3 regions of the Pseudomonas sp. 9_2_1 genome follow, and region 1 is predicted to be linked to each of the others. Evidence: predicted binding sites of a transcription regulator. Region 1 holds the regulator's gene; each other region holds the start of a gene.
What was found. The regulator sigma-54, encoded in region 1, starts transcription at its own class of promoters, with help from an activator protein. The targets are predictions, from matches to a motif close to ANTGGCATNNANNTTGCTNT.
Positions count from the first base shown of each region.

Region 2: flgB (flagellar basal body rod protein FlgB) is a predicted target of sigma-54. The motif match lies at 4,606-4,625, and genes of this name have one in related genera.
Region 3: nirB (nitrite reductase large subunit NirB) is a predicted target of sigma-54. The motif match lies at 5,592-5,611, and genes of this name have one in related genera.

Region 1 is NZ_CM181239.1:996,896-1,006,844, reverse strand. Features, by position in the region: gene AC5O5I_RS04485 (MlaC/ttg2D family ABC transporter substrate-binding protein) at 1-647, opposite strand, end outside; gene AC5O5I_RS04490 (STAS domain-containing protein) at 1-3, opposite strand, end outside; gene mlaD (outer membrane lipid asymmetry maintenance protein MlaD) at 657-1,142, opposite strand; gene mlaE (lipid asymmetry maintenance ABC transporter permease subunit MlaE) at 1,142-1,939, opposite strand; gene AC5O5I_RS04470 (ATP-binding cassette domain-containing protein) at 1,939-2,748, opposite strand; gene AC5O5I_RS04465 (KpsF/GutQ family sugar-phosphate isomerase) at 2,997-3,971, shown strand; gene AC5O5I_RS04460 (KdsC family phosphatase) at 3,983-4,507, shown strand; gene lptC (LPS export ABC transporter periplasmic protein LptC) at 4,516-5,088, shown strand; gene lptA (lipopolysaccharide transport periplasmic protein LptA) at 5,075-5,599, shown strand; gene lptB (LPS export ABC transporter ATP-binding protein) at 5,600-6,325, shown strand; gene AC5O5I_RS04440 (RNA polymerase factor sigma-54) at 6,502-7,995, shown strand; gene hpf (ribosome hibernation-promoting factor, HPF/YfiA family) at 8,075-8,383, shown strand; gene ptsN (PTS IIA-like nitrogen regulatory protein PtsN) at 8,396-8,860, shown strand; gene rapZ (RNase adapter RapZ) at 8,863-9,717, shown strand; gene AC5O5I_RS04420 (HPr family phosphocarrier protein) at 9,737-9,949, shown strand, end outside.
Region 2 is NZ_CM181239.1:1,579,965-1,589,913, forward strand. Features, by position in the region: gene AC5O5I_RS07105 (O-linked N-acetylglucosamine transferase family protein) at 1-968, opposite strand, end outside; gene AC5O5I_RS07110 (beta strand repeat-containing protein) at 1,248-4,274, opposite strand; gene flgB (flagellar basal body rod protein FlgB) at 4,672-5,082, shown strand; gene flgC (flagellar basal body rod protein FlgC) at 5,085-5,528, shown strand; gene flgD (flagellar hook assembly protein FlgD) at 5,541-6,242, shown strand; gene flgE (flagellar hook protein FlgE) at 6,271-7,593, shown strand; gene AC5O5I_RS07135 (hypothetical protein) at 7,727-7,909, shown strand; gene AC5O5I_RS07140 (flagellar basal body rod protein FlgF) at 8,070-8,810, shown strand; gene flgG (flagellar basal-body rod protein FlgG) at 8,857-9,642, shown strand; gene flgH (flagellar basal body L-ring protein FlgH) at 9,688-9,949, shown strand, end outside.
Region 3 is NZ_CM181239.1:1,315,552-1,325,500, reverse strand. Features, by position in the region: gene AC5O5I_RS05975 (fumarylacetoacetate hydrolase family protein) at 1-677, shown strand, start outside; gene AC5O5I_RS05970 (SDR family oxidoreductase) at 696-1,454, shown strand; gene AC5O5I_RS05965 (2-hydroxyacid dehydrogenase) at 1,495-2,445, shown strand; gene nirD (nitrite reductase small subunit NirD) at 2,553-2,915, opposite strand; gene nirB (nitrite reductase large subunit NirB) at 2,915-5,467, opposite strand; gene AC5O5I_RS05950 (bifunctional nitrate reductase/sulfite reductase flavoprotein subunit alpha) at 5,768-9,793, opposite strand.

The DNA of each region.
Region 1 (9,949 bases):
CATTTGACGGTCTTCTCTGGCGAGCTGTCGGCGGTCTGCTTGGCCTTGGCCACTTCGCCGGCCCAGCCATCGATGGTCTTGTCCAGGTCGTTGCCGTTGCGCTGCATGGCGTCGGCAAACTGGTCGCGGAACAGCTTGCCGATATTGATGCCGTTGACGATGACGTTACGCACCTTCCACTCGCCGGAGATGTTCTCCAGGGTGTACTGCACCGGGTACACGGCACCGTTGTTGCCGGTAACCTTCATGCCGACACTGGCACGCTTGCCGTCATCGGCCTTGGCCGGATCAACCACGATACCCTGGTTGTTGTACTCCAGCAGCGCGTTGCCATAGAACTGCATCAGGCTGCGCTTGAAGTTTTCCTGGAAGCGCTGCATCTGCTCCGGGGTGGCCTTGCGCGAGTACTTGACGGTCATGATGCTGCGGGAAATACCGTCTGCGTCCACCACCGGGCCGAGGATACGATTCAGGGAATCATAGAAAGCACTGGGGTTGGACTTGTACTGTTCCTTGTTGGCCTTGAGGTCACCAAGCAACTCGTTGGTCGTGCTCTGAACCACGTCATGAGGCGTTTGGGCGGCCAACGCCAGCAAAGGGAAAGCCGCCAGCAGGACCAGCAGGCCACGTCGCAGGATCGAAATCATGGAAACTCCTTAATTAGCCGGTTGCGCTTCTTTCGGTTCCTTGCCAACAGAGTTGAGCAAGAACTTGCCAATCAGATCTTCCAGCACCAGTGCCGACTGGGTGTCGTGGATGGTCGCACCGTCCTTGAGCACTTCGTCTTCGCCGCCCACGCTGATGCCGATGTACTTTTCGCCAAGCAAGCCGGCGGTCAGGATCGAGGCAGTGGAGTCGGTCGGCAGGTTGTCAACCGACTTGTCCAGCTGCAGGGTTACCCGACCGGTGTAGGAATCACGGTCCAGATCGATGGCGGTGACCTTGCCGATGGTCACACCGGCCATGGTCACTTTAGCTCTGACCGTCAAACCGGCGATATTGTCGAAGTAGGCATAAACTTTATAGGTATCGCTGCTCGGGCTGGCCGACAGCCCGCTGACACGCAGGGCCAGCAGCAGCAGCGCCAGGATCCCGGCCAGGAGGAACAGGCCGACACCGATTTCCAGGGTGCGGTTTTGCATCAGAAATCTCCAAACATCAAGGCGGTCAGAATAAAGTCCAGACCCAGCACTGCCAACGAGGCATAGACCACGGTCTTGGTGGTGGCACGGCTGATCCCTTCTGAGGTGGGCTCACAGTCGTACCCCTGGAATACGGCGATCCAGGTCGTGACGAAGGCGAACACCAGGCTCTTGAGCAGCCCGTTGAGCACGTCGTCGGTAAACGAAACACTGTTCTGCATGTTGGCCCAGAACGAACCCTCGTAGACGCCCAGCCAGTCCACGGCCACCCACGAGCCACCCCAGATACCGACCACGCTGAAGATCAGCGCCAGCAGCGGCAGCGAGATGAAACCGGCCCACAGGCGGGGCGCGACGATGTACTTGAGCGGGTCGACGCCGATCATTTCCAGGCTCGACAGCTGCTCGGTGGACTTCATGTTGCCGATTTCGGCGGTCAGCGCAGACCCCGCACGGCCGGCGAACAGCAACGCCGTCACCACCGGGCCAAGCTCACGCAGCAGGGTCAGGGCCACCATCTGCCCTACCGCCTGCTCCGAGCCGTACTTGGTCAGGATGCTGTAGCCCTGCAGCGCCAGCACCATGCCGATGAACACCCCGGACACGACGACGATCGCCAGCGACAGCACACCAACCGAATACAGCTGCCTGGTCAGCAGCTGGAAGCCACCACCAATGCCGCCACGCCCGACCAGCGCATGGAACAGGAACAGGCAGGAACGCCCCAGCACTGCCAGCACGTCGATTGCCGAGCGGCCCAGCAGGCGGACACGTTCGAGTAAGGATTTTCTGCGCATCAACGCGCCCCCAGCAGGTCGGCGCGGTAGTCAGGCGCAGGAAAGTGGAAAGGTACCGGGCCATCCGGGTCACCCTTCATGAACTGGCGGATACGCGGGTTATCCGAGCCCATCAGCTCGTCAGGCGTACCCTGGCCCAGCACCTGGCCGTCACCCACCACGTAGATGTAGTCGGCAATGCTGGCGGTTTCCGCCAGGTCATGCGAAACGACGATGCTGGTGATGCCCAGGGCATCGTTGAGCAGGCGAATCAGCCGCACCAGCACGCCCATTGCGATCGGGTCCTGGCCGACGAACGGTTCGTCGTACATGAGGATCTGCGGGTCCAGGGCAATTGCCCGGGCCAGCGCCACCCGGCGCTTCATGCCACCGGAAAGCTCGTCAGGCATCAGGTCGATGGCGCCGCGCAGGCCGACGGCCTGCAGTTTCATCAACACGATGTCCCGGATCATTTCGTCCGACAGCTGGGTATGCACGCGCAGCGGGAACGCGACGTTCTCGAAGACATCGAGGTCGGTGAACAGCGCACCGCTCTGGAACAGCACACCCATGTGCTTGCGGGCATCGAACAGATCGCTGCGCGACAGGGTCGGCAGGTTCTGCCCGGCAACCCATACCTCACCGCTGGACGGGCGCAACTGGGCGCCCATCAACCGGAGCAACGTGGTCTTGCCGCAACCCGATGGCCCCATGATGCCGGTGACCTTGCCGCGCGGGATGCGAATGTCGACGTTGCTGAAAATGCTGCGCGAACCACGTTTGAAGGTAACCCCCTTCAACTCGACCGCGTAGGCGCTATCCACACTCATCTAGACTCCTTGCTAGTGCAGCCTCGTCCTAATGGACGCCGGCCTCCATCTGGAAGGCACACGCACCCCTGACAGGCCGAATAGCGGCGAACTATAGCACCGCTGACAGCGCCGCCCCAAGGGCGGGCAACGAGTCGTTCAGCGCTGCGACAGGCTGGCCTGACATTCTTCACGGCAATCGAAAGCGTGAGGGTTTCTTCCATTGCGGCTATAATCGCCGCCTTTTCATCAGGCACTGCGTTTTCGACATGAGCCAATCCAGCGAGCTGATTCAATCCGCCCAGCGCACCGTGCGCCTGGAACTCGAGGCCGTCGAGGGCCTGCTGGCGCGCATCGACCAACACTTTGTCAAAGCCTGCGAAATCATCCTGGCTAGCGAGGGCAGGGTCGTGGTGCTGGGCATGGGCAAATCCGGGCACATCGGCAACAAGATCGCCGCCACCCTGGCCAGCACTGGCACACCGGCGTTCTTCGTGCACCCTGCCGAAGCCAGCCATGGCGACATGGGCATGATCACCGGCAACGATATCATCCTGGCGCTGTCGAACTCCGGCAGCACCGCCGAGATCGTCACCCTGGTGCCGCTGATCAAGCGCCTGGGCATCAAGCTGATCAGCCTGACCGGCAACCCGGACTCCACCCTGGCCCAGGCAGCGGATGTCAACCTCGATGCCAGGGTCGCGCAGGAGGCCTGCCCGTTGAACCTGGCGCCCACCTCCTCCACCACCGCAGCACTGGTACTGGGCGACGCCCTGGCCATCGCCCTGCTGGAGGCGCGCGGCTTCACCGCAGAAGACTTCGCCTTCTCGCACCCTGGCGGCGCACTTGGGCGGCGCTTGCTGCTCAAGGTCGAGAACGTCATGCACGCCGGGGGTGAATTGCCTCAGGTGCAGCGCGGCACCCTGCTGAAGGATGCGCTGGTGGAAATGTCCCGCAAGGGCCTCGGCATGACCGTGGTCGTCGAAGCTGACGGCAAGCTGGCCGGGATTTTCACCGACGGCGACCTGCGCCGCAGCCTGGACCGCAACATCGATGTGCACACCACCCTGATCGACCAGGTGATGACGGTGCATGGCAAGACCGCCCGCGCGGAGATGCTCGCCGCCGAGGCCTTGAAAATAATGGAAGACCACAAGATCAACGCGCTGGTGGTCGTGGACCACGAAGACCGACCGACCGGCGCCCTCAACATGCACGACCTGCTGCGCGCCGGCGTGCTGTAAGGAGCGATGGAATGAGCCAGAACCTGATGCAACGTGGCAAGGCCATCAAACTCGCGGTGTTCGACGTCGATGGCGTACTGACCGATGGCCGCCTGTACTTCCTCGAGGACGGCAGCGAATTCAAGACCTTCAACACCCTCGACGGCCAGGGCATCAAGATGCTCATGGCCTCGGGCGTAACCACCGCGATCATCAGCGGCCGCAAGACCCCGGTGGTCGAACGCCGGGCCAGCAACCTCGGCATCCCGCACCTTTTCCAGGGCCGCGAAGACAAATTGGTGGTACTCGACGGCCTGCTCGCCGAACTGGGCCTAAGCTATGAACAGGTCGCCTACCTTGGCGATGACCTGCCCGACCTGCCGGTGATTCGCCGGGTAGGCCTGGGCATGGCGGTAGCCAGCGCCGCGCCGTTTGTTCGCCAGCACGCCCATGGCGTGACCCAGGCTCGCGGCGGCGAAGGTGCCGCCCGCGAGTTCTGCGAACTGATCATGCAGGCCCAGGGCACCCTGGACGCTGCCAACGCCAACTACCTGTAAGGCTGCCCATGTTCAGCAAGAAACTCCGCAATATCGCGCTGCTGACGGTGATCGCCGCCGTACTGGCAGCCATCGGTTACTGGAATGTCAGCCCGGAAAGCTTCCTCGACCAGCCGGTGGCCCAGGTCGACGAAAGCGCCATCGACTACTATGCGATCAACGCGCACAGTGTGCAGTTCCTGCCTGACGGCAAGCTGCAGTACGAAATGACCGCCGACAAGGTCGAGCATGTAAAGGCCAGCGAAATCACCCTGGTGACCACCCCGGACCTGCGCCTGTACCGCGGCACCGAATACCCGTGGCACGTACAAAGCGTGCGCGCCGAGGTGAATCCGGACGGTACCGAGGTCGAACTGATCGACAAGGTACGTGTGGCACGCACCGACGAGAAGCAACGCGAAACGATTATTACCAGTTCGCGCATGACCGTATTTCCACAGAAGCAATATGCTCAGACCGAGCAAGCCGTTAGAATCGACGGCGCCGGTGGGACAACCACGGGCAAGGGCATGAAAGCCTATTTGAAAGAAGGCAGGATGGACCTGCTCTCTAACGTAAGAGGACAGTATGAGGCTCGTTAAAACCCTCCCCCTTTTGCTCAGCCTGAGCGCAGCACTGGGAACCGCGAGCGCCTTCGCCCTGCCGAATGACCGTGATCAGCCTATTCGCATCCAGGCCGACAACGCACACCTGGATGACAAGCAGGGTGTGGCCACCTATACCGGTGACGTGATCATTACCCAAGGCTCGATGATGATCAAAGGCAACACGGTGACCATGACCCGCGCGAGCAATGGCGACATCGACGTCGTCACCTCGGTTGGCAACCTGGCCTACTTCGAGCAGCAACAGAGTGCTGCCAAGCCCGACAAGATGAAAGGCTGGGCAGTCACCATCCAGTACCAGGCGCAAAAAGACACCGTGATCCTCACCGACCGCGCCAAGGTCGAGAACGAGGGCAACACCACCGAAGGCGAGAAGATCGTCTACAACACCAAGAGCCAGGTGGCGACTGCCGGGCGCGGTGGCAATGTGACCCAGCCACGTCAGCGTATCGACATGGTGATCCAGCCCAAGAAGAAGGCCGAGTAAATGGCAACCCTCAAAGCCCAGCACCTGGCCAAGAGCTACAAGGGGCGGCAGGTCGTGCGTGATGTCAGCCTGTCGATCGACAGCGGCCAGATCGTCGGCCTGCTCGGCCCCAACGGCGCCGGCAAGACCACCTGCTTCTACATGATCGTCGGCCTGGTCCAGGCCGAACAGGGGCGCGTGCTGATCGACAACCTCGACGTCAGCCACCAGCCCATGCACGGTCGCGCACGCGCCGGTATCGGCTACCTGCCGCAGGAAGCCTCGATCTTCCGCAAGCTGTCGGTGGCGGACAACATCATGGCCATCCTCGAGACCCGCAAGGACCTCGACCGCGACGGCCGGCGCAAAGAGCTGGAAAGCCTGCTGCAGGAATTCCATATCAGCCATATCCGCGACAACCTCGGCATGAGCCTGTCCGGCGGTGAGCGCCGCCGGGTGGAAATTGCCCGCGCCCTGGCGACCGCACCCAAATTCATCCTGCTGGACGAACCGTTCGCCGGCGTCGACCCGATCTCGGTCGGCGACATCAAGCAGATCATCCACCACCTCAAGGCCAAGGGTATCGGTGTGCTGATCACCGACCACAACGTGCGCGAGACACTGGATATCTGCGAAACCGCCTATATCGTCAACGATGGCCGGCTGATCGCCGAAGGTGATGCCGAAACCATTCTGGCCAACGAACTGGTCAAGGAAGTCTACCTGGGTCACGAGTTCCGGCTCTGACCCCGGAACGCGCCTGGAGCACCGCCAGACAGCCCTGCAACCGGGGGTAAAGTTGTTACGGTGCTCTAGGCAAACGCTACAATTTAAGGCATAAAACTTGCTTGATCTGGCGCCCCGGCGCCCTCGTGTAGTGGATGGCGCATGCGCGCCGGCGAACAAGGTATTAAGCCCCTGCCATGAAACCATCGCTCGTCCTAAAAATGGGCCAGCAACTGACGATGACACCGCAGTTGCAACAGGCCATCCGCTTGCTCCAGCTTTCCACCCTGGACCTCCAACAGGAAATCCAGGAAGCGCTGGAGTCGAACCCGATGCTCGAACGTCAGGAAGACGGCGAGGACTTCGACAACGGCGACCCGATGGCGGATAACGCCGAGAACAAGCCGACTGCCGAAGCCCAGGACAACAACTTCCAGGAAAGCACCGTCACTGTCGACAACCCGGAAGAAGGTGAGTGGAGCGAACGCATCCCCAACGAGCTTCCGGTCGACACCGCCTGGGAAGACATCTACCAGACCAGCGCCAGCAGCCTGCCGAGCAACGATGACGACGAGTGGGACTTCACTACCCGCACCTCTGTCGGCGAAAGCCTGCAAAGCCACCTGCTGTGGCAGCTCAACCTGGCGCCGATGTCCGACACCGATCGCCTGATCGCCGTCACCCTGATCGACAGCATCAACGGCCAGGGCTACCTGGAAGACACTCTCGAGGAGATCTGCGCCGGGTTCGACCCGGAGCTGGACATCGAGCTGGACGAAGTCGAAGCGGTACTGCACCGCATCCAGCAGTTCGAGCCAGCCGGCGTCGGCGCCCGCAACCTCGGCGAGTGTCTGTTGCTGCAACTGCGCCAACTGCCCGCCAGCACGCCGTGGATGACCGAAGCCAAGCGCCTGGTCAGCGACTTCATCGACCTGCTCGGCAGCCGTGACTACAGCCAGCTTATGCGGCGCATGAAAATCAAGGAAGACGAGCTGCGCCAGGTCATCGAGCTGGTGCAAAGCCTCAACCCGCGGCCTGGTTCGCAGATCGAGTCCAGCGAGCCTGAATACGTGGTGCCCGACGTGATCGTGCGCAAGGACAGCGAGCGCTGGCTGGTCGAACTGAACCAGGAGGCCATCCCGCGCCTGCGCGTCAACCCGCAATACGCAGGCTTCGTGCGCCGCGCCGACACCAGCGCCGACAACACCTTCATGCGCAACCAGCTGCAGGAGGCGCGCTGGTTCATCAAGAGCCTGCAAAGCCGCAACGAAACCCTGATGAAGGTTGCCACGCAAATCGTCGAACACCAGCGTGGTTTCCTCGACCACGGCGATGAAGCCATGAAGCCGTTGGTGCTGCATGACATCGCCGAAGCGGTGGGCATGCACGAGTCGACCATTTCGCGGGTGACCACGCAGAAATACATGCACACGCCGCGTGGCATCTACGAACTGAAATACTTTTTCTCCAGCCACGTCAGCACCTCCGAAGGCGGAGAATGCTCGTCCACGGCGATTCGCGCGATCATCAAGAAACTGGTTGCGGCGGAAAATCAGAAAAAGCCATTGAGTGACAGCAAGATCGCTGGTTTACTGGAGGCACAAGGCATCCAGGTAGCCCGTCGCACCGTCGCCAAGTACCGCGAGTCTCTCGGCATCGCACCGTCGAGCGAGCGCAAGCGACTGATGTAGCCCCTGGGATGTGCCACAGCGTTTCTGGGGCAGGTGCAAGACCTGCCTCTTTATGCACGGGCAACAAAGGAGAAGCTGTATGCAAGTCAACATCAGTGGACACCATGTAGAAGTCACCGAACCACTGCGTGAGTACGTGCTTGAAAAGCTGGCTCGCGTGGAGGGGCACTTTGACAAGATCACCAACGCCCAGGTCATCCTGAAAGTCGAGAAGCTGCAGCAGAAAGTCGAAGCGACCCTGCAGATTCCTGGCGGCGAGGTGGTTGCCAATGCCGAAGACCAAGACATGTATGCAGCGATCGACGCCATGGCCGACAAGCTCGACCGCCAATTGAAAAAACACAAGGAAAAACAGCAAAGCCTGCTGCAAGGTGCAGCTGCCCGCTGATCCCCCTCATCCATGATCCGACTTGAAACCATCCTGACCCCCGGCCGTTCACTTGTGAACGTGCCGGGCGGCAGCAAGAAGCGCGCCCTTGAAAAGGTCGCCAACGTCATCGCCGATCAAGTGCCAGAACTGGAGATGCAAGACGTCTTCGAAAAACTGGTCGCCCGGGAAAAACTCGGGTCGACCGGTTTCGGCAATGGCATTGCCATCCCGCACTGCCGGCTTGAAGGATGCTCGGCACCGGTCAGCGCCCTGCTGCACCTGGAAGCCCCTATCGATTACGACGCCATCGATGGCGCGCCGGTGGACCTGCTGTTCGTCCTGCTGGTGCCTGAAGCCGCCACCGATGCCCACCTGGAACTGCTGCGCCAGATTGCCAGCATGCTCGATCGCAAGGAGGTCCGTGATCGCCTGCGTGCGGCCACCAGCAGTGACGCCCTGTTCCAGGTTGTCCTGGACGTACAGAACGAGCACTGAACATGCGCCTGATCATCGTCAGCGGCCGGTCCGGCTCCGGCAAGAGCACCGCCCTCGATGTCCTGGAAGACAACGGTTTCTACTGTATTGACAACCTGCCCGCCGGGCTGCTGCCGCAGCTGGCGGAAAACGCACTGATCAATACCGAATTGCTGCAACCCAAGGTGGCCGTGTCTATTGACGCACGCAACCTGCCCAGCCACCTGACGCGCTTCCCGGAACTGCTTGAAGAAGCCCGTGCCCGGCACATCCAGTGCGACGTGCTGTACCTGGATGCCGACGAAGAGGTGCTGCTCAAGCGTTTCTCGGAAACCCGCCGACGCCACCCGCTGACCAACGCCGACCGCTCGCTCGCCGAAGCCATCCGCGTCGAAAGCGATTTGCTGGGGCCGATTGCAGACCTGGCCGACCTCAAGATCGACACCACCAACCTCAACCTGTACCAGTTGCGGGACTCGATCAAGCTGCGCCTGCTCAACCAACCCGAGCCCGGCACGGCGTTCCTGGTCGAGTCGTTCGGCTTCAAGCGCGGGATGCCGGTCGATGCCGACCTGGTGTTCGATGTACGCTGCCTGCCCAACCCCTACTGGAAGCCCGAGCTGCGCGAGCACTCCGGCCTTGATCAGCCGGTGGTCGACTACCTGGCTGCACAGCCCGATGTCGAAGAAATGTTCAACGACATTTCCAGCTACCTGTTCAAGTGGCTGCCCCGTTTCGCCGCCAGCAATCGCGCTTATGTGACCATCGCCATCGGCTGCACGGGTGGCCACCACCGCTCGGTGTACATCACCGAACGCCTTGGCCAGTTGCTGCAGAAATCCCTGAAAAACGTCCAGGTCCGCCACCGCGACCTCTAGCCCAAGGATCCGCCCCACCATGCCCGCCCGTGAAATCACCATCATCAACAAGCTGGGTTTGCATGCCCGGGCGGCAGCCAAGTTCGTCGGCGTTGCCGGCCGTTTTCCCTGCCAGGTGCGGGTTGGCCGTGCGCCGGACAAACTGGTGGACGGCAAGAGCATCATGGCGGTGATGATGCTCGCGGCCGGCAAGGGCACTCAGGTGCACCTGCATACCGAAGGTGACCAGGAC
Region 2 (9,949 bases), 580 kb from region 1:
TGATCACTCATGGCATCAATGGCGATGTGATGCTCAACGGCGTCGATGAAGCGTTGCCGATAGTCTGAAGTATCGAATGCGCTGTAGTCGTAGGCAAAAATTTCGAAGCGTTCCCGGTCATGGCACTCGAGCAAGCCAGCCATCAGGTGCATGGTGGCATGATTGCGGAAGTCGCAGGACACGTAACCTACCCTCAGCCGCCCCCCCGGATCGCTGGCGTTGGCAGGCGTTGGAAGTGGCGTGACCGTCGGTACCATACGACTGACGTAGGCTTGGGTGACGCCAAGGTTGCGCCCCTCATCCGGGCACCAGGTCAGGTGGGTCAAAGGGTATTCCTGCGGAAAATCGAATGCCCCTTGGTCGTACCAGGCGCCGATCTTTTGTTGCAGGGTTTCTATCCAGTCCCAGTCGCAGGTGAAGCGCGCCGGCACCAGCGCTGCGCCAATGACGGCAGGATCTTCAGGTGCCAGCTGGAGAATCTGCTTGAAGGCGTTCGACGACTCTTCATAGCAGTCGTTACTCTGCAGCAGCAGTGCTGCATGCGTCAGTAGCCGAGGGTTGCGGCTCAGCGACAACTGCAGGCGCGCATAGCCGACTGCCTCATGCTGGCGATTTGCGTTGAAACACGTCGTCACAAGCGCGTCGAGCACTTCTTCGTTGTCGGGCGCTTCCTCGTGGGCCTTGAGCAAACACTGCAGGGCCTCGTCCGTGGTTCGCATGGCTGCCAGCAGTACGCCGGCGGCTAGCCAGTTGCGCGCGCCGGCGCCGTTTTCGGCCGCAAGCCTGAATGCCTCTATTGCCTCGACCGGGCGCCCGCTGAGGCGTAAGGCCTCGGCTCTCAAGCCAAGCAGGGCAGGGTTGGCCGGTAGCTGTACCAGCAGCTGTTCAAGTTCGGGCAGGGCCTCGCAAGCATGGCCGCTATTGATCTGAGCGAGTAGCGCCTCGAGGCGCCCTTCCTGAATGGTCATAGGAGAATGGGTTTCAAAAAAAATCGCAAAATCGCGACGGGAACACACAGAGGTGTCGGAATGAAAAAAAAGGCGAATCGGCGTCACAGGTACCTGGTTGCGGCACATCCTAAAGGGGCATGGCGGAACCCGTCCACAAACAAGGGATGAGCGCAAGGTTCCGGCAGGAGCCTGCCCGAAACCGAGTGCTTGCGTCCTGTCATCACCACAGGCCCTGTCACGTATCGGTGTGGCGATACGCGCAGGGGCCAGTGATGAATCAAGTGCAGCGGGCCTGCCTTACACGTTCAGGTAAGGGATCTGGGTGGTAGAGAGCTGACCAAGTTGCGCAGAGGTCATGGAGCCAACCTGGTTGCGCGACAGTGCGTTGACCTGGGAAGTCGACAGCGTGGCGATCTGCGATGTGGTAAGCGAGCTCACCTGGGCAGTCGTCAAGGCCGCGATGTCCTTGGTCGAGATCGCGGCGACCTGAGTGGTGCTCAGCCCGGCCAGCACGGTAGTGGTGATGCCCGAGATCTGAGTGGTGCTCAGCAAGCCGATCTGGCCAGTAGACAGATTGCTGGCCAGCGCACTGACCTGCGCGTACTTCAGGGCAGCTACCTGGCTGGTGGTCAGGCTGGTAACTTGCGCGGTGGTCATCGCGCCGGCCTGCGCGGTTGACAGCGCGGCAACGTCGACCGCCTCCATGGCCTTGACCTGCGTGGTGCTCAGGGCCGCCAGGGACGTGGTCGACAACCCCGCTACCTGGCTGGTGGTCAGTGCCGCGATGTCCTTCGTCGAAATCGACTGCAACTGCGAGGTGCTGAGGCCGTTGAGCACGGTGGTGGTCAGGCCCGCTGCCTGCGAAACGGTCAGGGCACCGATCTGGCTGGTAGTGAAGCTCGACGCCAGGGCGTTGACCTGGGTGTACTTCAACGCAGCTACCTGGCCGGTGGTGAGGTTGCCGATCTGTCCGGTGGTCAATGCAGACAGCTGCGAGGTCACCAGCGCGCTGATGTCCCTGGTCTCGATCGCCTGCAACTGCGCAGTGGTCAGGCTGGCGGCGTTCAGGCCGGTCACCTGGCTGGTCGACAAGGCTGCGATCTGCCCGGTCGAGAGGTTGGCTTGCAGGGTTCCTACCTGGGTGGTCGACAGCGCGCCGATCTGAGCCGTCGTCAGTGCTGCAACGGCCGCCGTGCCCAAGCTGCCCAGTTGGGCGGTCGACATCGAGGCGATGTCTTTGGTGGTGATTGCTGCTACCTGAGCGGTGCTCAGCGCAGCCACGGTGGTGGTCGACACGCCCGCGATCTGCTTGGTCGTCAGTGCGCTGATCTGGGCGGTGCCGAGTTTTGCGCCAAGGCTACCGACCTGAGTGCTGCTCAGCGCTGCAAGCTGAGCGGTAGCCAGGGTGCCGACCTGGGCCGTTGTCAATGCACCCAGCTGGGTGGTCGACATTGCCGCGATGTCCTTGGTCTCGATGGCCTTCAGCTGGGCGGTGGTCAGGTTGCCCAGCACGGTAGTCGACAGGCCGCCTACCTGAGAGGTGGATAGCGCTGCGATATCCTTGGTGGAAATCGCCTGCAGTTGAGCGGTGCCAAGCGAGCCGAGAGTGGTGGTCGACAACCCTGCGGTCTGCGCCGCGGTGAGTGCGCCGATTTGCGTCGTCGACATCTTGGCCGCCAAAGCGCCGACCTGCGCCGTGGTCATTGCCGTGATCTGGGCGGTCGACAAGGTAGCGAGGGCTGCAGTGGCCACGGCGCCCAGTTGGGCGGTGGTCAGTGCGGCGATGTCCTTGGTCGAAATCGCCGCCAGCTGAGCGGTGCTCAGGGCGGCCATGGTCGTGGTGGACACGCCTGCTATTTGCCCGGTCGACAATGCGTTGACCTGGGTGGTGCTGAGCTTGGCGCCGAGCGTATCGACCTGAGCGCTGCTCAACGCGGCAACCTGGACTTTGGCCAAGGCACCAACCTGGGCCGTCGTCAGGGCCCCGAGCAAGCTGGTCGACATGGCGGCGATGTCTTTGGTTTCGATGGCAGTCAGTTGCGCGGTTGTCAGGTTGCCCAGTGCAGCGGTCGACAGGCCGGCTACCTGCGAAGTCGAAAGGGCGGCGATGTCCTTGGTACTGATCGCCTGGATCTGAGCCGTGCTCAGAGCGCCCAATACCGAGGTCGACAACCCTGCAGTCTGTGCCACGGAGAGTGCGCCAATCTGGGTGGTCGACATTTTGGTAGCAAGGGCACCGACCTGTACGGTTGTCATTGCACCGATCTGCGCGGTCGACAGGCTGGCGAGGTCGGCGGTAGCCACCGCACCCAGTTGGGCGGTGCTCAGGGCTGCAATGTCTTTACTTGAAATAGCTGCCAGTTGAGCGGTGCTCAGCGCGGCCATGGTAGTGGTGGAAACGCCTGCGATTTGCTTGGTCGACAATGCAGCGATCTGGCCGGTGCTGAATTTGGCGCCCAGGCTACCGACCTGGGTGCTGCTCAAAGTCGTCACCTGCGCTGTTGTGAAGGCGCCCACTTGAGCCGTTGTCAGGGCGGCCAACTGAGTGGTCGACATCGCAGCGATGTCTTTGGTCTCGATGGCCTTCAGTTGCGTGTTAGTCAGGTTGCCGAGCACGGCAGTCGACAAACCGGCTACCTGCGATGTCGACAGGGCGGCGATATCCTTGGTGGAAATCGCCTGCAACTGCGCGGTACCCAGCGAGCCGATCACGGCCGTGGACAACCCGGCGGTCTGCGTTGCTGTCAACGCGCCAATCTGTGTAGTAGACATCTTCGCAGCCAGTGCGCCTACCTGTGCAGTAGTCATGGCCGTGACCTGGGCGGTCGACAAGGTGGCGAGGTCGGCGGTGGCCACGGCGCCCAGCTGGGCAGTGGTCAGGGCGGCGATGTCCTTGGTCGATATCGCTGCCAGTTGAGCAGTGCTCAGGGCAGCCATTGTCGTGGTGGACACGCTGGCGATCTGCTTAGTCGACAACACGCCGATCTGGGCAGTGGTCATGGCGCCGGCCAGTGCACCCACTTGCGAGGTGGTCATGGCGGCGATCTGGGTGGTGGAAAATGCCCCCACCTGGGTCGACGACAGGGCGGCGACCTGAGACGAAGCCAGCGCCGCGACATCATCCTTGCCCAGCGCCTTGAGTTGCGATGCGTTGAAGGCCGCAATCGCCGCGGTGCTCAGCGACACGACATCGGAGGTCGAAAGTGCTGCAATCTGCGCGGTGGACAGTGCGCCGGCCTGAGCGGAGCTCAGGGAGGCAATATCGGATGTGCCCAGGGCCGATATTTGCTTGGTTGACAGAGCGGCGATTTGTGCCGTTGACATTGCCGTGACGATTGAGGTCATAGATTCATAATCCAGGGGGAGGGGGCGGCATCCAGACTCTCTTGCGTTGCCTCAAGGCGAGACCACGCGCGCGATGCCTGCAGATCTCATCGGCATGGCATTTTGATACTTTATGGGGATGAAGAAATATTTTGTCGTGTTTTCAGGCTGGATATTGGATCAATAAAATGGCGTCAATTTTTTGTGTTGGCGTGTTCGCCTGCCGGCGATTGCCGCTCAAGCCTGCAAAGGCGGAAAGCCTTTGCCGCTTTTCTGGCAGCTATTTGTTGCCGGGTTACATCTTGCCCGCGTAATTCCTGGCTTCGGCAGGGTTGGCACAACCCTTGCTATCCCTTGCTCAACGATATTCCGGTCAACCTCCGAAGGTTTCCCCGACATGAGCATCAGCTTCGACAAGGCGCTTGGTATCCACGAAAAGGCCCTGGGCTTCCGCGCCCAGCGCGCCGAAGTGCTGGCCAACAACATCGCCAACGCCGACACGCCCAACTACAAGGCGCGTGACATGGACTTTTCCTCGGTGCTGGCTGCCGAAACCAGCAAGCAGCAGGGTGGCCGGTTCGCCATGGACCGGACCAACAGCCGCCATATCGAAGCCGATGGGCTGGCGATCGCGGCCGACGATACCCTCAAGTACCGTACCCCGCTGCAGCCTTCGATCGACCAGAACACCGTGGACGCGCAGATCGAGCAATCGAACTACACCGAAAACGCCATCGGTTTCCAGGCCAGCTTCACCTTGCTCAACAGTAAATTCAAAGGGCTGGTTTCCGCCCTGCGGGGAGAATGACCATGTCCCTTTCCAGTGTTTTCAATATTGCCGGTAGCGGCATGAGCGCGCAGAACACGCGCCTGAACACCGTCGCTTCCAACATCGCCAACGCCGAGACCGTGTCCTCGAGCATCGACCAGACCTACCGCGCCCGCCACCCGGTGTTCGCCACCACCTTCCAGGATGCGCAGGCCGGCGGCAGCCAGTCGCTGTTCGAGGACCAGGGCGAAGCGGGGCAGGGCGTGCAGGTCAAAGGCATCGTCGAAGACCAGAGCACCCTGGAAGCGCGCTACGAGCCGAACCACCCGGCGGCGAACAAGGATGGTTACGTCTACTACCCCAACGTCAACGTGGTCGAGGAGATGGCTGACATGATCTCCGCCAGCCGCGCGTTCCAGACCAACGCCGAGCTGATGAACACCGCCAAAAGCATGATGCAGAAAGTCCTGACCCTGGGGCAGTGATAGGAAGCCGACATGACCACCACCAATTCCACCACCGACGTCGGTAGCGCCTACCTGACCTCGCTGCAGAAGCAGACCTCCAAGACCGACAGCAGCACCGGTGCCGCCGGCAGCGCGTTGGGCAAGGACGCGTTCCTGCAGCTGCTGGTTACCCAGATGCAGAACCAGAACCCGCTCGACCCGCAGGAAAACGGCGAGTTCGTGGCCCAGCTGGCGCAGTTCAGCAGCCTCGAAAGCATGCAGTCGCTGAATGATGCGGTGACCTATATCGCCACTGGGCTGCAGTCTTCCCAGGCCCTGCAGGCGTCGTCGCTGGTCGGGCGCAATGTGATCGTGCAGACCGACAAGGCCGTGGTCGACACCAGCAAGGACATGAAGGGTTCGGTCAACCTGACCTCGTCCAGCACCTCCACCTCGGTGGGTATCTACGACAAGGACGACAAGCTGGTACGTACCATCGAGCTGGGTACCCAGAAGGCCGGCAGCATCGACTTCACCTGGGATGGCCTGAACGACGACGGTGAAGTGGCCGATGCCGGCACCTACACCTTCAAGGCCAGCGCCTCGATCGATGGCCAGGCCACGGCCATGACCACCAACCTGCCGGCCTCGGTGACCAGCGTGACCATGGGCAGCAACGGTTCGGAAATGACGCTCAACCTGGCCGGCCTGGGCAGTGTTGCGCTTTCCAAAATTCAAAGCATCGGCATCTAGGGCCTGAGCAAAACGACAGGAGTTACACATGTCTTTCAATATCGGCCTTAGCGGCCTCTATGCAGCAAACAAGGCCCTGAACGTTACCGGCAACAACATTGCCAACGTTGCCACCACCGGCTTCAAGTCGTCGCGCGCCGAGTTCGCCGACCAGTACTCCAACTCCGTACGTGGCACCAGCGCGGGCAAGACCGTGATCGGTACCGGGGTGAAAACCGCTGCGGTTTCGCAGTTGTTCACTCCAGGCAACATCAATGCCACCGGCCAGGCGCTGGACATGGCCATCGATGGCAACGGTTTCTTTGCCCTGAACGACAACGGTTCGAAGATCTACACCCGTGCTGGCGCGTTCTACAGCGACAAGGCCGGTTATGTGGTGAACTCTTCGGGTGCCAACCTGCAGGGCTATGCAGTCGGTGAGGACGGCAAACTCATCCAGGGCGTGCTGACCAACCTGCAGATCGATACTTCCAACCTGACGCCCAAGCCAACCAGCCTGATCACCGAGAAGATCAACCTCAACTCGGCCGCGACCAGTCCTTCGGTAACGCCGTTCGACCCGACCAACGCCAGTTCCTACAACTTCACGTTCAATACCCCGGTGTACGACAGCCAGGGCAACGAACACCAGATGAACCAGTATTTCATCAAGGACGACGCAACCAACACCTGGTCGATGCACACCACCATCGATGGTCGCAATCCGGAAAACCCGGCTTCCACCACGCCGCTGGTCAACAATGTGCCCTTCAAGTCCGATGGCACCCTGGACAAGGATGCAATGACTGCGGGCGCGGTCACCGGTGGCCTGGCCATTGGCGAAGACAAGATCTTCCAGCTGCAGAACTGGATCCCTGCGCAGAAAAATGCGGCCGGCGAGTGGTCGGCCAATGGCGCCATCGCCAACGCCGGCGGTGTCAAGCTGGACATGCTGGGTGCCACCCAATACAACGCCTCGTCGGCAGAAATCGCCAAAACCCAGGATGGCTTCGCCACCGGTGAGCTTTCGGGGTTGAGCATTGACCAGAATGGCTACCTGTTCGCCAGCTTCACCAACGGCAAGGACAAGGTGATTGGCCAGGTGGCGATTGCCAACTTCGCCAACCTGCAGGGCCTGACCCCGATTGGCGGGACCAACTGGAAAGAGTCCTACTCCTCGGGTGTGCCGGTGATCGGCGCCCCGGACACCGGTACCCTGGGCCAGATCTCGGGTGGTGCGCTGGAAGATTCCAACGTCGACCTGACTGGCGAGCTGGTCAACCTGATCAAGGCGCAGAGCAACTACCAGGCCAACGCCAAGACCATTTCCACCGAAAGCACCATCATGCAGACCATCATCCAGATGACCTGATGATGGCTGGGGCTGCTGCGCAGCCCATCGCGACACAAGGCCGCTCCTACAGGAGATCGCGATTCCGTTGTAGGAGCGGCCTTGTGTCGCGATGGGCCGCAAAGCGGCCCCAAATTCTAAAAGGCTGACACTCATGACAAGGCTGCTGCTGATAACCCTGCTGGCCATGGCCCTGCCGCTCTCCGCCGCCCCCGCCCCGTTCTACCAATGGCAAAGCCTGGTCACCGGCCGCTACCTGTGCTCGGCCCACAACCCGGGCAAGGGCTGGGTGCGCCATGCCGGCCCCTATAACAATGCCGCCTGTCGCAGCCATTGAGCACGCCCTTGCCGCAGGCGGCAAACATCCGCCGACAAACTGACGTTTCTTGCCCCTCGTCCCGCTGAAACCCCCGTAAACCGGTCGTTTCAGACTTGGTTCGATTATTGCTTCGAACCTGCCAAGTGACAGCGCGGCAGCGACGCGCAGAGGAGATACTGTGGACAAGTTGCTTTATGTGGCCATGACCGGTGCCAGCCAGAACGCGCTGGCGCAGAAGGCTCACGCCAACAACCTGGCGAACGTTTCCACCAACGGTTTTCAGCGTGACCTGGAGCAGGCCCGTTCGATGCCGGTGTTCGGTGACAGCTTTCCGGCGCGCGCCTACGCCCTGACCGAGCGCCCGGCCACCGACTTCAGCGAAGGCCCGCTGGTTGAAACCGGCCGCGAACTGGACGTGGCGGTGACCGGCAAAGGTTTTATCGCCGTACAGGCACCGGACGGCAGCGAAGCCTATGTGCGCACCGGCAGCCTGAACATCGACGCCCTCGGCGTGCTGCGTGCCGGCAACGGCATGCCGGTGATCGGCAACGGCGGCCCCATCGCCATCCCGCCAGAGCAGAAGGTGGAAGTGGGCGCCGACGGCACCCTCAGCATCCGCTCCATGGGTGAAGACCCGCGGGTGATCGCCGAAGTCGACCGCATCAAGCTGGTCAACCCGGACACCAAGGGCCTGCAAAAGGGCCTGGACGGCCTGATCCACACCGCCTCCGGCCAGCCGGCCGATGCCGACGTCAATGTGCGGGTGGTGTCGGGCTTCCTGGAAGGCAGCAACGTCAACGCTGTCGAGGAAATGACCTCGGTACTGGCGCTGTCCCGCCAGTTCGAACTGCACGTCAAGATGATGAACACGGCCAAGGAAGGCGACGAAGCCATGGCTCGGGTTTTGCAAATCGGCTAATCACTTTTGAACGGGTGCCGTAAAACAGGCGCACGAGGAGAATTACATGCTTCCGGCTCTTTGGGTCGCTAAAACCGGCCTGTCCGCCCAGGACACCAACCTGACGGTCATTTCCAACAACCTGGCCAACGTCTCGACTACCGGCTTCAAGCGTGACCGTGCCGAGTTTGCCGACTTGCTGTACCAGATCAAGCGTCAACCGGGTGCCCAGTCCACCCAGGACAGCGAGCTGCCATCGGGCCTGCAGGTCGGTACCGGTGTGCGCATCATCGGTACCCAGAAGAGCTTTGTCGCCGGCAGCCTGCAGACCACCGAAAACCCGCTGGACATGGCAGTCAACGGCCGTGGTTTCTTCCAGGTCCTGCAGCCGGATGGCACGGTTTCCTACACCCGTGACGGTACCTTCCACCTGAACTCCGACGGCCAGATCGTTACCGCCAACGGCTACGCCCTGGAGCCTGCCGTGGTCGTGCCCAACGACGCGCAAACCTTCACAGTAGGCACTGACGGCACCGTGTCGATCACCACCGCCGGCAACCCGGCCGCCCAGGTGATCGGCAACATCCAGACCGCCGACTTCATCAACCCGGCCGGCCTGCAGGCGATTGGCGACAACCTGTTCCTCGAGACTGCCGCCAGCGGCGCGCCGCAAGTGGGCACGCCGGGCCTGAACGGTTTCGGCACCACCCAGCAGCAGACCCTGGAAAACTCCAACGTCAGCACCGTGGAAGAACTGGTGAACATGATCACCACCCAGCGCGCCTACGAGATGAACTCCAAGGTCATCTCCACCGCCGACCAGATGCTGTCGTTCGTTACCCAGCAGCTGTAAGCCGCTTCGTACTTTCGTTACACCCGTGCCCGTGAGGTAAGCGTCATGAATCGTCTGTTGTCCGTTTTCGCCCTGGGGGGGGCGGTGTTGCTGGCAGGTTGCGTCGGCCCGACGCCCAAGCCCAACGACCCGTACTACGCGCCGGTGTTGCCGCGCACCCCATTGCCGGCAGCGGCCAACAACGGTTCGATCTACCAGGCCGGGTTCGAGCAGAACCTGTACAGCGACCGCAAGGCGTTCCGGGTGGGTGACATCATCACTATCACCCTCAACGAGAAAACTTCGGCCAGCAAGAACGCCGGTTCGC
Region 3 (9,949 bases), 320 kb from region 1:
GCCTGCCGATCCGCGGCAGCGATGCGCGCTTTCCGGTCGGCCGGGTGTTCTGCCTGGGCCGCAACTACCCATGGCCGGAAACCTACGGCCCGGCGCCACAGGAGCCGGTGTTCTTCATGAAACCGGCAAGCAATGTGGTCGAGGCAGCGGGAGAGCTGCCCTTCCCGCCGCAGACCGACGAGTTCTGCCACGAAATCGAGCTGGTCGCGGCCATCGCCAAGGGCGGTGCCGACATTGCCCCGGAACATGCCCTGGAACACGTGTTCGGCTTTGCCGCCGGCCTGGACATGACCCGTCGCGATCACCAGCGCAAGGCCAAGGCCGAGGGCCTGCCGTGGGAAGCGGCCAAAGTGTTCGAGGCATCGGCACCCATGACCGCCATCGTCCCCGCCAGCGAATGCGCCTGGCCGCTGAATGCGGCGCTGTGGCTGCAGGTCAATGGCCAGGAGCGCCAGCGCGCGCACCTCAGTCAGCAGACCTGGGCGTTGGCCGAAGTCATCAGCCGGCTGTCCCGCCAGCTGCCGCTACGCCCGGGCGACCTGATCATGACCGGCAGCCCGCCCGGCGTGGCGCCGCTGAACCCGGGCGACACGATCCATGCCGGCATCGACGGTATCGGCGAACTGCACCTGCGCGTCGGCCCCCGCCCTGTCGGGCAAGCCGCCAACGCTGCCTGATTCCCCTGGAGTGACGAAATGAAGCAGAACAAGAAAATCGCTTTGGTCACCGGCGCCGGCAGCGGCATCGGCCGCGCGGTCGCCCTCGCCTTGCTGGAAGACGGCTTCAGCCTGGTCCTCGCCGGGCGCCGCCGCGAACCGCTGCAAGCAGTCGTCGAACACGCGCAGGCAGCGGGCGGTGAAGCCATGGCTGTACCCACTGACGTGCGCGATGAACAGAGCGTCGCGCAGCTGTTCGCCACCATCGAGGAGGTACATGGCCGCCTGGACGTGATCTTCAACAATGCCGGCATCAACGCCCCCGCCGTACCGGTCGACGAGCTACCGCTGGAAAACTGGCGCAACGTCATCGCCACCAACGTCGACGGGGTGTTCCTCTGTGCCCGTGCGGCCTTCGGCCTGATGCGCCGCCAGCAGCCGCAAGGCGGGCGGATCATCAACAACGGCTCGATCTCGGCGCATACCCCGCGCCCGTTCACCGCGCCCTACACCGCCAGCAAGCATGCGGTGCTGGGCCTGACCAAGGCACTGGCGCTGGATGGCCGGCCTTACAACATCGTCTGTAGCCAGGTGGACATCGGCAACGCCCTGACCGAGCTGTCCGAACGCATGACCCGTGGTGTGCGCCAGGCCAATGGCGAGATCGCCGCCGAGCCGATGCTCGACGTGCGCCATGTGGCCGACGCGGTGCGCTACATCGCCGCGCTGCCGCTGGACGCCAACGTACTGAACATGACCGTGATGGCCAGCAACATGCCATTCGTTGGCCGTGGCTGAACCTTGTTTTCGATGAGCCCTGTTCCTGATGGAGTGACCGATGAAACCAGAAGTCCTGCAACTTAGCCCGATCCTCATCCCGCAGATCCGTGAGCGCCTTGAACAGTTGTTCACCGTACACCGCTACTACGAACAGGCCGACAAGGAGGCCTATGTCAGCCAGCATGCCGACAATATTCGCGGCGTGATCACCGGCGGCCACACTGGTATCAGCCAGGCGCTGATGGCGCGCCTGCCCAATCTGGAAGTGATTGCGGTCAACGGTGTCGGCACCGACGCGATCGACCTGGCCTACGCCCGCGACCGCGGCATCCAGGTGACAGCGACCATCGGAGCCCTAACCGAAGACGTCGCCGATCTCGCCATCGGCATGCTGATCGGTTTGTGCCGGGGTATCTGCACCGGTGACCGTTTCGTGCGCGCCGGCCATTGGGCCACCAGTCCCACGCCGCTGGCGCCGTTGCCGCTGGCCCGTCAAGTGTCGGGCATGCGCGTGGGCATCGTCGGCATGGGCCGGGTCGGCCGCGCGGTGGCGCAGCGGGCGGCCGCGTTCGGTTGCCCGATTCGCTACACCGACCTGCAGGCGCTGGATGTGCCTTACGGCTTCGAGGCCGACCTGCTGCAGCTGGCCAAGGACAGCGATGCGCTGATCCTTGCAGCGGCGGCCGACAAGGGTGAGGCGCTGATCAATCGCGACGTGCTGCGGGCCTTGGGCAGCGAGGGTTACCTGATCAACATCGCGCGCGGCAAGCTGGTGGATGAGCCCGCCTTGACCGCTGCGTTGCAGGCCGGCGAGATCGCGGGGGCGGGGCTGGATGTGTTTGCCGATGAACCGCGAGCGCCCGAGGCGTTGTTCGAGCGTGAGGATGTGGTGCTGCAGCCGCATCGCGCCAGTGCCACGGTGCAGACCCGCACGCGCATGGGCGAGATGGTGGTGGCCAGCCTGGTGGATGTGTTTGCCGGGCATAAACCTCAAGGGCTGGTGATCTAGGCCACCTGTCCCGGCCTCTTCGCGGGTAAACCTGCTCCTGCAACGGGACGCGATCTGTCAGGAGCGGGTTTACCCGCGAAAGGGCCGGCACGGGCAATGCACCATGATCAGGCTACCGCCAATTCCACCCACTCACCCTTCAACCGCACCGGCCACACCCGCAACCGCTGGCCCCCATCATCCAGGCATGCCCCGCTCTGCAAGCTGAAGCGCTGCTTGTACAACGGCGCGGCCACAACCAGTTCCCCTTGCACGCTACCGACCAGCCCGCGGCCGATGATGTTGGCGCCGGAGCGTGGGTCGCGGTTGTCCACCGCGTACAGGGTTTGGGCTTGCCCAGGAAGATAGAACAGCGCGACCTGGGCACCGTCGAGCCACACCACCACGCCAGAATCGGCCACCAGGTCTTGCGCCCGGCATACCGCCTGCCAGTTTTCGCGGGTTTTCACAGCAGCATTGGACAGATTCATCAGACAGCCTCCTCGACAGTAGGGATCAGGTGCAACGGCGCCGCCGGTCGGCGTTGTTCACGTTCGCGCACGAAATGTACGTCCGGGTCGGCGCGATGGTCGTTGACGAAGGTGCGGAAGCGCTTGAGCTTTTCCGGGTCGTTGAGGGCGTTGGCCCATTCGCATTCATACTGCTCGACCACATGCTGCATCTGCGCCTCCAGCTCGTGGGCCAGGCCCAGGCTGTCGTCGAGGACCACCTGCTTCAGGTAGTCCAGCCCGCCCTCCAGGTTCTCGCGCCACACCGACGTGCGCTGCAGCTTGTCGGCGGTGCGGATGTAGAACATCAGCACGCGGTCGATCAACCGCACCAGGGTCTCGTCGTCGAGGTCGGTAGCGAACAGTTCGGCATGCCGCGGGCGCATGCCGCCATTGCCACACACGTAGAGGTTCCAGCCCTTGTCGGTGGCGATCACGCCGATGTCCTTGCTCTGCGCCTCGGCACATTCGCGGGTGCAGCCAGATACCGCGAACTTGAGCTTGTGCGGGCTGCGCAGGCCCTTGTAGCGGTCTTCCAGGCGCAGGGCCATGGCGACGCTGTCCTGCACGCCGTAGCGGCACCAAGTGCTGCCCACGCACGACTTCACCGTGCGGGTCGACTTGCCATAAGCGTGGCCGGTCTCGAAACCGGCTTCGATCAGCTCGCCCCAGATCAGCGGCAACTCGTGCAACTGGGCGCCGAACAGGTCGATGCGCTGGCCGCCGGTGATCTTGGTGTACAGGTCGTACTTTTTCGCCACCTGGCCGATGACGATGAGCTTGTCGGGGGTGATTTCACCTCCCGGAATACGCGGCACCACCGAGTAGGTGCCGTTCTTCTGCATGTTGGCCATGAAGGTGTCGTTGGTGTCCTGCAGCGGCACCAGCGCCGGGTCCATGATCGGCTGGTTCCAGCACGAGGCGAGGATGTTGCCCGCTGCCGGCTTGCAGATGTCACAGCCGGTGTGGCCTTTGCCATGGCGTTCGAGCAGTTGGTTGAAGGTACGGACTCCCTCCACCCGCACCAGGCCATACAGCTCCTGACGGGTGTAGGCGAAGTGCTCGCACAGGCTCTTGTCCACCGACACGCCACGGGCAGTCAGCTCGTGTTCGAAGACTTGCTTGAGCAGGGCCGCGCAACCCCCGCAGCCGGTCGCGGCCTTGGTGCAGCCCTTGACCGCAGCGAGGTCGCTGCAACCGCTGTCGATGGCGGCGCACACCGCGGCCTTGCTGACGTTGTGGCAGGAGCAGATGGTCGCGCTGTCGGGCAACGCATCGGCGCCCAGGGCCGGCGCGCCACCGCCTTGCGGCAGGATCAACGCTGCCGGGTCGGCCGGCAGGGCGATAGCGTTCTGGGCGTACTGCAGCAGGGTGTCGTAGTAACTGTTGTCGCCGACCAGCACCGCACCCAGTACCCGCTTGCCGCTGGCATCCACCACCAGCCGCCGATAGGCGCTGTTGGCTTCGTCGATGAAGCGGTAGCTGCGTGCGCCCGGCGTGGCGCCGTGGGCGTCGCCGATCGAGCCGACATCCACGCCCAGCAGCTTGAGCTTGGTCGACATATCGGCACCGCTGAATGCCACCGCCGCCTCATCCATCAGCAACGCTGCCAGGTTGCGCGCCATGCTGTAGCCCGGGGCGACCAGGCCGAACACGCTGCCGTTCCACGAGGCGCACTCGCCAATGGCGAAGATGCGCGGGTCGCTGCTGCGGCAGTGGTCGTCGATTACCACGCCGCCCCGCGCGGCGATGTCCAGGCCGCAGGCACGGCCCAGGGCATCTTGCGGGCGAATGCCGGCGGAAAACACGATCAGGTCGGTTTCCAGGTGCTCGCCGCCATCGAAGTTCATGCGATAGCGGTAGGCCTCACCGGCACTGATCGACTGGGTGGCGCGTGACAGGTGCACACCCACGCCCAGCGCTTCGATCTGCGCCTTGAGCGCGGCACCGCCTTCGCCGTCCAGTTGCACCGGCATCAGCCGGGGCGCGAACTCCACCACATGGGCTTCCAGGCCCAGCGACTTCAGGGCGTTGGCGGCCTCCAGGCCAAGCAGGCCACCACCGACCACCACGCCACGGCGGGCATCGGCGGCAGCAGCGCGAATGGCATCAAGGTCGTCAAGGCTGCGGTAGACCAGGCGGGCATGGCCGCTGGAGCCTTCGATCGGCGGTACGAAGGGGTATGAACCAGTGGCCAGCACCAGGTGGTCGTAGCCGTAACGGCCCTCGCTGGTGATCACCTCGCAACGCTCGCGGTCGATTTCCAGCACGGCTTCGCTCAGGTGCAGGTGAACGCCGTTAGTGTTGTAGAAATCGTGCTCGCACAGGGCCAGGGTTTCGGCACAGCTGCCAGCAAAGTACTCGGACAGGTGCACGCGGTCGTAGGCGCGCTGGCGTTCTTCACCAAACACCCGCACCTCGAAGCGCTGCAGGGCGCCACGGCTGACCAGTTGCTCGACGCAATGGTGGCCGACCATGCCGTTGCCGACGATGACCAGTCGCTGTTGTTGCGCGCTGCTCGCTGTTGCCTTCATAAGCCGATCCTCGATCAAAAAAAAAGCGCCTGGAGCCGAAGCTCCAGGCGCCTTTGCCTGTATTCATCACGGTGTGCCCCCGGGTTGATCGCCGTTGATCAGCGGGGCTTGTTGTAGTGGAGATAAAGCAGGGACTGTGCCAATTGCCTTGCCTGAGCCGGCCTCTTCGCGGGTGCCCCCCTCCCACGGGGGCTCCACAGGGTCTCAGGCTTGCACAGTACCTGTGGGAGCGGGCTCACCCGCGAAGAGGCCGGCACAGGCATGCACATTCACAGTGCACATCACCCCATCCCGGTGCACTCAGTACACATCCCGCCGATAACGCCTGGCCTTGCTCAAACCTTCGACATAGGCAGCCGCCTGCGCCGCATCCATCCCGCCATGCTCGGCCACCACGGCACGCAATGCCGCATCCACATCCTTGGCCATGCGCTGGGCATCACCACACACATAGAAGTACGCCCCCGCCTGCAGCCAGCGCCACAACTCGGCGCCCTGCTCCAGCATGCGCTGCTGCACATAGACCTTCTGCGCCTGGTCCCGCGAGAACGCCGTGTCCAGGCGCAGGTGGCCGGCTGCCTGCCAGGCTTGCAGCTGGTCCTGGTAATAGAAATCGGTAGCCGCGTACTGCTCGCCGAAGAACAGCCAGTTGCCGCCGTTTGCCCCACGGGCCTGACGCTCTTCGAGAAAGGCGCGAAATGGCGCGATGCCAGTGCCAGGGCCGACCATGATCACTGGCAGGCTATCGTCCTCAGGCAGACGGAAGTGCTTCGACACCTGGGGGAAGATCGCCACCCGCAACGCCTGCACACGGTCGGCGAGAAAGCTCGAGCACACCCCTTTGCGCTCGCCATAACGAACCGTCGACACGGTCAGGTGTACCTGGCCCGGGTGCGCCAGCGGGCTGGAGCTGATCGAGTACAGGCGTGGCTGCAACGGCTTGAGCAGCGCCAGCCAGCTGGCCAGCGGCAGCTGCTGGGGGAAAGCGCGCAGTACATCGACCAGTTGCCGGCCCCACAGCCAGTCCTGCAATTCGCTTTTGCACGCGGGCTGCAGCAGGCGCTGCAGATCGGGCGCATTGACGGCAAAGGCCTGCAGTTGCTGCGCAGTGACCTTGGCGATTTCCAGATGCGTTTGCAGGGCTTCGGCCAGAGGCATGGCAGGCTTACCGTTGAGCTCGACCAAGACCTGGCCGTCAAGCTGCATCAGCGCCAGCAGTTCGTCGACCAGGGCCGGGCAGTTACGCGGCCACACCCCCAAGGCATCACCGGCCGCATAGCTGAAGCCGCTGCCACTGAGGTCGAAGACCAGCTGGCGGGTTTCCTTGCTGGCGCCTGGGCCATTGAGCAGGCGGTTTTCCAGCACGCTGGCGACCCACGGCTGCTGCTTGCTGTAGGTGGCCACAGTGGCCGGTTCACTGAGCGCTTGCGCTGTGCTTGCACGCCCCAGCGTGGGCAGCAGGGCCTCGAGCCAGTCGGCGAAGGTGTCGTCGAAGTCCGGCTCGCAGTCCACCCGTTGCAACAGGCGCCGCCCACCCAGCTCGGCCAGGCGCTGGTCGAGCTTGCGGCCAAAGCCGCAGAACTGGTCGTAGCTGGAGTCGCCCAGGGCCAGCACGGCATAGGGCAACTCGGCGCAGTGGGCGCCTTCCTCGCCCTGCAAGGCCTGCCAGAAAGCCGCCGCGCTGTCGGGCGCCTCGCCATCGCCAAAGGTGCTGGCGATCAACACCACACTGGGCACCCCCTGCAGCTGGCTCGGGCTGACCGCCTCCATGCAGCTGAGCTGCACGTCCAGGCCGGCTGCGCGCAGGCGCTCGGCACAGCGTTCGGCCAGCAGCTCGCCATTGCCGGTCTGCGAGGCCCACAGCACCTGATGCTTCGGCGCCGCCTGCAGCGCAACGGGCAGGGCCGCTGGCTGGGCAAACAGCCCGGCGAGCAGGCCGTCGACGAACAACCGGCGGTTGGCAGCCAGCGGCGCAGTGGCCGGCAGGCTGGGCACGCCTTCGGCGCGCGACTGATCCAGGCCCAGCAAAAAGCCTTGCAGGTAATGGCGCTCTTCCTCGGCCAGCACCGGGGCCGGCAGTTGGTCCAGGCCAAGCAGGCGGGACAGGGTGGCGGTCGGCATGCGGGCTGGCTCCGGAATGGCAGTGTTCAGGTCAAGGGCTTCGATACGCTCACCGGCGACCCGCTCAAGGGCCACGGCGCAGTGTTTGAGGGCGGGCTGCAACGACAGCGGGTCGACCGCATCGCAGGTGACGGCATTGATCGCGAGTTGCTCGCCGAGCAGGTCGTTCCAGTGGAACGGCGCAAAACAGTTACCCGGCATCACCCGATCACTGATGCGCACCGGCAGCACGGCTTGGCCACGCCGCGAGCGAATGGCCAGCTGGTCCTTGTCGGCGATGCCCAGGCGGGCGGCGTCGTCAGGGTGAATTTGGACGAAAGGCCCGGGCTCCAGCTTGTTCAGCGCCGGCACCTTGCCGGTCTTGGTCAGGGTGTGCCACTGGTGCTGCACGCGGCCGGTATTCAGCACCATGGGGTAGTCGGCATCCGGCAGCTCCGGCGCCGGCAGCCATGGCCGGGCGAAGAAGCGGGCCTTGCCGCTGGCGGTCGGAAAGGCCAGCGCCGGCCGTTGGCCCTCGGCGTCGTGCAGCATCGCCTGGCTGCTGCCGTCGTTGATATAGCGCAGCGGGCTGCGCTCAGCTTCACGCCCGGGGGCGCTGGGCCACTGACGCGGCTGTTGGCGGAGGTCGGCATAGCCGATACCGCGCAGGTCGTAGCCGGTTGCGGGATTGTGGAAACGGCGGATTTCCTCGTAAACCGCTTCGGCATCGGGGTAGTCGAAGGCCTCGGCATAGCCCATGGCGCAGGCGACGCGGGCGATGATCTGCCAGTCCGGCAGGCTCTGCCCGGGCGGCTCGACGGCGCGTGGCATCAGGGTCAGGTTGCGCTCGCTGTTGATCATCACGCCCTCGCCTTCTGCCCACAGCGCGGCCGGCAGCAGGATGTCGGCGTAACGGTTGGTTTCGGTGTCGAGGAAGGCATCCTGGGTAATGACCAGCTCGGCCTGGCGCAGGCCGTCGATGACCTGCTGACGGTTGGCGACGCTGGCCACCGGGTTGCTGCAGATGATCCAGCAGGCTTTCACTTCAGCCGTTTTCAGCTGTTCGAACAGCGCCACCGTGCCCTCGCCGCCCTCGCTGCGCAGGCTGCCGGGTGCCAACTGCCATTGCTGTTCGACGAAGGCGCGGTCGGCGGCCACCAGCGCCGAGCGCTGGCCTGGCAGGCCTGGGCCCATGTAGCCCATCTCGCGGCCGCCCATGGCATTGGGCTGGCCGGTCAGCGAGAACGGCCCGCTGCCGGGGCGGCAGATCGCGCCCGTGGCCAGGTGCAGGTTGCAGATAGCGTTGCTGTGCCAGGTGCCGTGAACGCTCTGGTTCAGGCCCATGGTCCAGCAGCTCATCCAGTTGTTGGCGCCACCGATCCATTCGGCGGCCTGGATGATGTCGGCCTCGGTCAGCCCGGTGATGGCGGCCACGCGCTCGGGGGTGTAGTCGTCGAGAAAGGCCGGCAGTTGGTCCCAGCCCTCGGTGTGGCGGGCGATGAAGTCGGGGTCGGTATGGCCATTGCGCTGCAGCAGGTACAGCAGGCCGTTGAGCAAGGCCATGTCGCTGCCGGGGCGCACCTGCAGGAACAGGTCGGCCTTGTCGGCGGTGGCACTGCGCCGTGGGTCGACCACGATCAGCTTCGCCCCGGCCTTGACCCGATCGAGCAGGCGCAGGAACAGGATCGGGTGGCAGTCGGCCATGTTGGCACCGATCACCAGGAACACATCGGCGTGCTCGAAGTCCTGATAGCTGCCGGGCGGGCCGTCGGCACCGAGCGACAGTTTGTAGCCGCTGCCCGCACTGGCCATGCACAGGCGCGAGTTGGACTCGATATGGCGGGTGCGGATAAATCCCTTGGCCAGTTTGTTGGCCAGGTACTGGGCCTCCAGCGACATCTGCCCGGACACGTACAGCGCCACTGCATCGGCGCCGTGCTGGTCGATGATGCCGCGCAGGCGTGCAGCGGTGGCGGCGATAGCCTGGTCCATGCCGGTGCGTATCGGCTGCTGGCTGCGTTGCTGGCGCACATAGGCGTCCGCCATGCGCCCGGCGGCGCTCAGCGGCACATGCGCGGTAAGGCCTTTGGTGCACAGGCGGCCGAAATTGCTGGGGTGCAGTTTGTCGCCGCTGATCTTGCCGACCTTGCCGTCGGCAACGCTCATGACGATGCCGCAACCGACGCCGCAATAGGGGCAGACGCTGCGTACTTCGCTATTGGCCATGGGCGGGCTCCTGTTCCGGGCGTGCAAAAAAGGCGCCGGTTGCCCCCGCCTTGCCTGGCAAGCGGGGACAACACGGCGCCTTTGTCGTGAAATGTTGTGGGCAGTCGACGTTGATAGCCCTGGATGCAGGTTGATCAGCAAATTACGGGCCAGCTG